DNA from 3 places in the Phyllobacterium sp. K27 genome. Region 3 is predicted to be linked to each of the others. Evidence: riboswitches for the same ligand, from Rfam matches in the RefSeq annotation. Region 3 holds a riboswitch; each other region holds the start of a gene.
The links. Region 3 has a riboswitch for thiamine pyrophosphate ahead of thiC (phosphomethylpyrimidine synthase ThiC). Riboswitches for the same ligand answer to the same signal wherever they lie in the genome.

Region 1 (2,266 bases), 1.6 Mb from region 3:
GACGATCTTGTGCGGGATCGCGGCATGGGACTGATTTTCATCTCCCATGATTTGCGGCTGGTCTCATCATTCTGCGACCGCGTGATTGTCATGTATGCGGGGCGAATTGTCGAGGAGATCGCTGCGGCTGATCTGAAGAATGCCAAACATCCCTATACGCGTGGTCTCATGAATTGTATGCCGCAGATCGGCACCGACCGGCATCCGTTGCCGGTTCTTGACCGCAAGCCGGAGTGGGCCGCATGAACAATCTGCAAATGGCGGCTCTTAGCGTCGAAAATCTTGAAGTGAAGTTTGAACGCTTTCGCGCATTGCGCGGGGTCAGTCTTGACGTCCAGCAAGGCGAATCCTTTGGTCTGGTGGGCGAGTCCGGTTCAGGAAAATCAACCTTGCTGCGGGCCGTCGCGGGACTTGCGCCTGTTACAGGCGGCACGATTACAGTCAACGGCAAGACGCTGGGATCATCCCGGACAAAGGCATTTTATCGCGAAGTACAGATGGTGTTTCAGGACCCCTATGGCTCGCTGCATCCGCGCCAGACCGTGGATCGCCTGCTGTTGGAGCCATTGGTCGTGCATGGCTTTGCCGACATCGAAAAACGCATCCTGCGCGCGCTTGACGAAGTCGGTCTCGGTTCAAGCTTTCGCTTCCGCTATTCGCATCAGCTTTCCGGCGGACAGCGCCAGAGGGTCGCTATTGCCCGCGCATTGATCCTTGAGCCGTCAATCCTGCTCCTTGATGAACCCACATCAGCCCTTGATGCCTCGGTCCAAGCGGAAGTGTTGAATCTGCTTGAACAGATAAGGCGGGACAGAAAGCTGACCTTCCTGATGGTCAGCCACGATCTGGCGGTGGTCACCCATATGTGCGACCGGCTGATGGTGATGCAGAGCGGCGCAGAGGTGGAACGCCTGTCGGCGGCAGACCTTGCCCGCCATGCAGTCAAGGAAGATTACACGCGCAACCTGCTTGTGGCGAGTGAAGGCTTTGTCCGGCCCGCATAACGGCGCATTGACTTCCGCAATGCGCCGTCTCATCATGACTTCATTCCGAGGGGGGCATCGTACGATGCTGAGATGGCGCTGAGCCAAGACCCTTGAACCTGATCCGGATTATGCCGGCGTAGGAACGGGAATTGAGCAGTTATCACGCTGGTTTCGTCTCTTCGCACATATCCGGGTTTCCAGTAGAGCGCTTAACGGCGCTCTGACCTTATTAGTTTTACGCAATTCCGGACGCAAAACCGCTTCACACTTTTGCTGGAATTGCTCCATTAAATGGAGTCCGCGACGTGCCACAAGTAGATTACCGCCTGAATGCCATTGTCGATTTTGATGCTATTGGCCCTAGTAAAGATTTGGGAGCATTAGCCCTCGCAGCGGCGCGTGGTGGCGCCACGATCATCCAATATCGCGACAAGAATTCTGCAACCCGCGATATGATCAATCGTGCACGGCAGATACATGCCGCGCTCAAAGAAACTGGTGTGCCGCTACTCGTCAATGACCGGGTGGATGTTGCTCTAGCCGCTGGCGTTGAGGGTGTGCATGTGGGGCGTGAAGACATGGCGGTTGCCGATGTCCGCCGTCTGCTTGGGCCAAATGCGATTATCGGGCTGACGGTCAAGAATGAGCCGGATGCGCAAGCTGCAATCGACGGCGATATTGACTATGCCTGCATTGGCGGACTGTTTGAAACGCCCACCAAGGAAAATCTGCAACCTATCGGCTTTGATGGCTTCAAGCGCCTGGCTGCTATCATAGGCGGGGCCAAACCGCATCTGCCCATAGGCGCTATTGCCGGTATCGGATTGGAGCGCACGCCTTTCGCTATTGAAGCAGGTGCAGATGGCGTTGCGGTCATTTCCGCAATCTTCCGGCAGGATAATCCGCAAGCGGCGGCGCAAGCTTTGCGCTCCGCAGTGGATCAAGCCTTGCGGGTAAGAGAGCCAGCATGACTGCAATAGCGCTGACCATTGCCGGGTCCGATAGCGGGGGCGGGGCAGGGATTCAGGCCGATTTGAAAACCTTCTCGGCGCTGGGTGTTTATGGTGCGAGCGTCCTCACCGCTATCACCGCGCAGAACACGAATGGTGTGACCGCGATTGAAAATCTTTCGCCAGCAATCATCCGGGCGCAGATGGATGCAGTCCTCTCCGACCTCGACGTGAATGCGATCAAGATCGGCATGGTATCGACAGTCTCGACCATAGAGACAATTGCGGAAGGGCTCGATCACTGGCAACGCAAGGCCGTGTTCGACCCTG
Region 2 (2,266 bases), on a different replicon from region 3:
ACGTCGCCCCTCCGAAGTTTTGGGAAATGGTGGACGAGTTCTTTGCTAGGCCCGAGGAAAGCCTTCAGGGATGGGAGCCAGCCGAGGATGCACAGACCCGAATCAAATCGGCAGTCAACGATTGTGTAGCCTCACGAAATGGTGGTGGGGATGTCGTGATATTTTCACATGGAGGCGTTGGAACGTTGCTACTATGTGATCTCATGGACCAACCAATCTCTAATAAATTCGGCCAACCGATCATTGGAGGCGGATGCTATTTCATGTTTGAGGCAGGAACTAATCGGTTGATTGATGGATGGAGAGATATCGTGCCCTGACATCGGGATTTCCGCATCCTCCAGCCCAGTTGCAGGATGAACTGTCTCGTCACCGAATGACGCCTAACTCTATCGCCGTTCGCTACCGATCGTAGTGAGTAAGATCGGCTCACGAGTTCAAATCCCATATGTTCTGATATGCAGGAGGCAGAAATCATGCAGCCGCAACGGTTGGGTTTTGCCGGCTCATTTCACCCACAATTTTTATTAAGGTTCGAGCTCCCGTCCTGTCCATTCGCTGCTGAGCCGTTATTGTGCGAAGTGCTGATTGTAGACATCGGCGCCAATTGCAGCCTGTCGGGCAATTTTCGAGCGAAAGAAGGCAGCTGCGCCTATTGAAGGCAAGTATCTTGTGTTCACTAAACCGGTGCTTGTGGCTGAAAATGAGTTTAGAGCATGGACCGGTGACGCCGAGCTCCGACATGCCTCATTCAAAGGAAGGCGTGAAGCCGCAGATCATGCTGAGGTTTATCAACTTCCTGCTTAAACGATAGCTTGCAACCGTATTGTTTGTCATCTAGCTTTGCATCTACCAGGGGGAGCCGTAGTCGGCTGAGAGGTTCCAGTAAGGAACGACCCCAGAACCTGAACCGGATAATGCCGGCGGAGGAATGGGAATGAAAAGTGGTGTAAGGCCAACCCTGTTGGACTCCATATTTTATCACGCCATTATCCGCTTACATTTGCGAGGAAGCGAATGGCTAGCGAGAAGCAACTCAGATTATGGACATTAAGGATGTCAAATCCGCTGCTGGGCGGAAGCGATCCTGCAGTAGCGACTTTCACTGTGACGGCCTACTCAGAAGCGGCGGCCTTACAGCAAATCCGACGGCAGTTCGCGGAGGAGAACTTGCTCGTTGAGATTATAGGAAGTCAACCAGCTGACTAGAAGCAGTTCATTGGCCAGAAGGTTGTTCGGGAACGCTTTGTCGCAGGTACCGCTGTTAGGTCTGGCATGCACGGAGTAAGTAGGAAAATCCATTAATGCACCAGAAATTTGCAAGAGCAATGACGCCACTTGAATGGTCCACGTTGCTCTTCCTGTCAGGACTATAGGGCGGTTCATTCTTTTTCACTCAAATTGCACTCCGGGATGTACCGACGATAACAATTGTCTTCAGCCGTGTTCTGACGGCTACGGTCGTCCTTTGGTGCGCACTGCTTATTAGCCGACAACCGATACCTCGGGGATATCGCACGTGGGGATCTCTTTTCCTGATGGCACTACTAAACAGTGTCGTCCCAGTCAGTTTGACAGCGTGGTCGCAAACTCAAATCAAAAGCTCCCTCGCCGCCATTCTCGCAGCCAGCTCTCCGGTAATCGTCGTTGTCCTTGCTCACTTTCTCACGGATAACGAGCGGCTCTCGCTGATAAGGCTGACTGGCACGATCATTGGATTTGCCGGTGTAGGGGTGATCATCGGGCCTCAGCATTGACCTACCTTGGCAACAGTGTCTTCTCGCAATTTGCTGTGCTACTAGCGGCATCATCATCTGCATTCGCGAGTGTGTTTGGTCGCCGATTTGCGAAGAGCGGTGTCACGCCTTTAGGGGCTGCCACAGGGCAAGTCACTGCCTCATCGGTCATTGTCTTGCCTGCAATGCTTTTGATCGACAGACCTTGGACTATGTCCTTCCCTTCCACATCATCGCTTTGGGAACTCATCGGACTAGGCGTTCTTTCCACAGCTTTGGCCAGCCTTATTTTCTGTCGGCTGCTGGCCTCGGCCGGAGCCACTAATATTTAGCTGGTTGGATTTCTTGTACCATTCAGCGCAACTCTTTTGGGCACTGTGTTTCTCGTTGAGATACTGACCAGTTACCAAATCGTCGGAATGGCAATGCTGATCTTTGGGCTGATCGTTATCGACGGACGGTTCATACCGAGAAATCTTGCACGGCCAGATTGAGAGGCTCTTGGGCGGGAACAAGATGCGGCGAAGGCT
Region 3 (2,266 bases):
TGCATCAGCTATTGAACCCGGGCGCAACCCATCGCCGAGTGAAAAGCTGACATCATAGGCGCGGCAGATATCGCAGATTTCCTCGAAATGCTCATAAAGAAAGCTTTCGCGATGATGATGCAGGCACCACTTTGCCATGATAGAGCCGCCGCGCGAGACAATGCCCGTAACACGATCTACAGTCAGCGGAATATAATGCAGCCGCACGCCAGCATGGATGGTAAAGTAATCGACCCCCTGCTCTGCCTGTTCGATCAGAGTATCTCGATAGACTTCCCACGTCAGGTCTTCGGCGATGCCACCGACCTTTTCCAACGCCTGATATAGCGGAACAGTTCCAATGGGCACTGGTGAGTTGCGGATAATCCACTCGCGGATGTTATGGATGTTTCGGCCAGTTGACAGATCCATCACCGTGTCGCCACCCCAGCGAATGGCCCAGACCATCTTCTCGACCTCTTCTTCCATGGATGAGGTTACAGCCGAATTGCCGATATTCGCATTGATCTTCACGAGAAAGTTCCGACCAATGATCATAGGCTCAAGCTCGGGATGATTTACGTTGGCAGGTATGATCGCCCGCCCCCGAGCGATCTCATCCCGTACAAATTCAGGTGTCACATGATCCGGCAATGATGCACCGAAGGACTCACCATCACGCACCTGATTTCGCGCAGCTTCCCGACCAAGGTTCTCCCGTATGGCAACATACTCCATTTCAGGCGTGATAATTCCTGCGCGGGCATAGGCAAGCTGTGTTATCGCTTTGCCATTATGTGCGCGGCGCGGCTGATGCCGAACAGGAAACTCTCGCGTGAGCCGCTCGCCTGTTGCAAAGCCATTGTCAGCTGACTGGATCAGCCGCCCCTCATAAGCATAACTATCGGCTTGTTGACCCGCTTTCCATGCCTCACGAATGCGTGGGATGCCTTTGTTAATATCGATGCTTGCCGCTGCATCGGTATAGGGACCCGATGAATCATAGACAGCGAGGTTTGGTTCACCAGCGGTGGGATGAACCGCAATTTCGCGCAAGGGAACACGAATATCGGCATGGATCAGTCCCGGTTTGTAAATCTTGGTGGAAGCAGGAAGCGGCCCGGTCGAAACTTTTGGGGCCTCGGTAATTTTTGTTACAGCAGTCATCGTCAGGTTCCTTTGCGTTGTTGCAGGAAACCCAGTTCTGTGCCGGAAGGATGAAAAGAAGCCTCGCAAATCCAATAATGGATTCAGTGCCAATGCACCATGCGCGATAACCTTTGCACCGTCCCTACGCCAGTGTGAACTGGATCAGGTTCAACGGGTCACTGCGCTTGGTCAAACCTGAAGCAGTATCTCAGCCCCTTGTCGGGACTCCCCTGGTGAATAGCTTAAAATGACCCGCTGGACGTATTAATGTCAAGCGGAGCCTCTAAATCATGACGCGCGAAGTGGCTTTAGCGCACCAGCCCATTTTGCCAATTCAGTCAAAACCGTGCTGGCACTGGTCGTGATCAACTCATTTGGCGTAAACACACCATCATCATTGATAAACTGCTGGTAGGAAGGAATGGGAACGCTCTCCGCAAGCGAAACCATACGGAGTGCCGACATCAATCCCTTGACCGATTCGGTAGCACGTAAACCACCGGAAACGCCGCCATAGCTGACGAAACTTGCCGGCTTGTAATTCCACTCATTCCACAGATAGACCAGCGCATTGATCAATGAGGGTGGCGCATTGTAATCATATTCCGGCATAACGAAAATATAGGCATCACCAGGCTCAATGGCTTGGCTCCATTTCTTGGTATGAGCATGCTCATATTTTTTCATGCGAGGATGATTCGACTCGTCATAGATCGGCAAATTGAAATCAGCCAGGTCGATTAGTACGGGTTCGAAATTACCGTCTTTCTTGGCAAGTTCATTGAACCACTTTGCTACAGCGGGGCCACCCCGCCCGGGTCGGGTGCTTGCGATGATAATATTCAGCTTGAGTGCCATTCGGTTCATATCTCCAATAAATGCGATAACCGACAAGTAAATGCATTACTGCATCACGCAAGAAGGCACTTTTTTGAAACCGGCCGGAGTTCCGATACGACCACTAAAAACGAAACCCGCTATAGCAATGAAGCCATGCGGGTTTGTCGTCACAGTGAAGGGCGGTTAAGCCCGTCAATATTAGCGGTTATTGTTGTAATCATTGCCTGCCGGAGCTCCGGGTCGTGCAACGCGTTCTTTTTTCTTTGGACCAGGCAATAGACCTTCGCGTTGAGCCTGT

Region 1: linked by a shared signal. The riboswitch ahead of thiE (thiamine phosphate synthase) and the one ahead of thiC (phosphomethylpyrimidine synthase ThiC) in region 3 are both predicted to bind thiamine pyrophosphate.
Region 2: linked by a shared signal. The riboswitch ahead of ACYJL1_RS17745 (EamA family transporter) and the one ahead of thiC (phosphomethylpyrimidine synthase ThiC) in region 3 are both predicted to bind thiamine pyrophosphate.

What each region holds. Positions count from the first base shown of each region.
Region 1 covers NZ_CM139240.1:122,587-124,852, reverse strand. The annotation lists gene ACYJL1_RS00660 (ABC transporter ATP-binding protein) at 1-246, shown strand, start outside; gene ACYJL1_RS00655 (ABC transporter ATP-binding protein) at 243-1,004, shown strand; TPP riboswitch at 1,043-1,146, shown strand; gene thiE (thiamine phosphate synthase) at 1,292-1,957, shown strand; gene thiD (bifunctional hydroxymethylpyrimidine kinase/phosphomethylpyrimidine kinase) at 1,954-2,266, shown strand, end outside.
Region 2 covers NZ_JBTWND010000002.1:185,890-188,155, reverse strand. The annotation lists gene ACYJL1_RS17755 (histidine phosphatase family protein) at 1-320, shown strand, start outside; gene ACYJL1_RS17750 (hypothetical protein) at 673-807, shown strand; TPP riboswitch at 846-949, shown strand; gene ACYJL1_RS17745 (EamA family transporter) at 1,401-1,757, shown strand.
Region 3 covers NZ_CM139240.1:1,727,657-1,729,922, reverse strand. The annotation lists gene thiC (phosphomethylpyrimidine synthase ThiC) at 1-1,146, opposite strand, end outside; TPP riboswitch at 1,250-1,370, opposite strand; gene ACYJL1_RS08390 (NADPH-dependent FMN reductase) at 1,417-1,986, opposite strand; gene rpsU (30S ribosomal protein S21) at 2,167-2,266, opposite strand, start outside.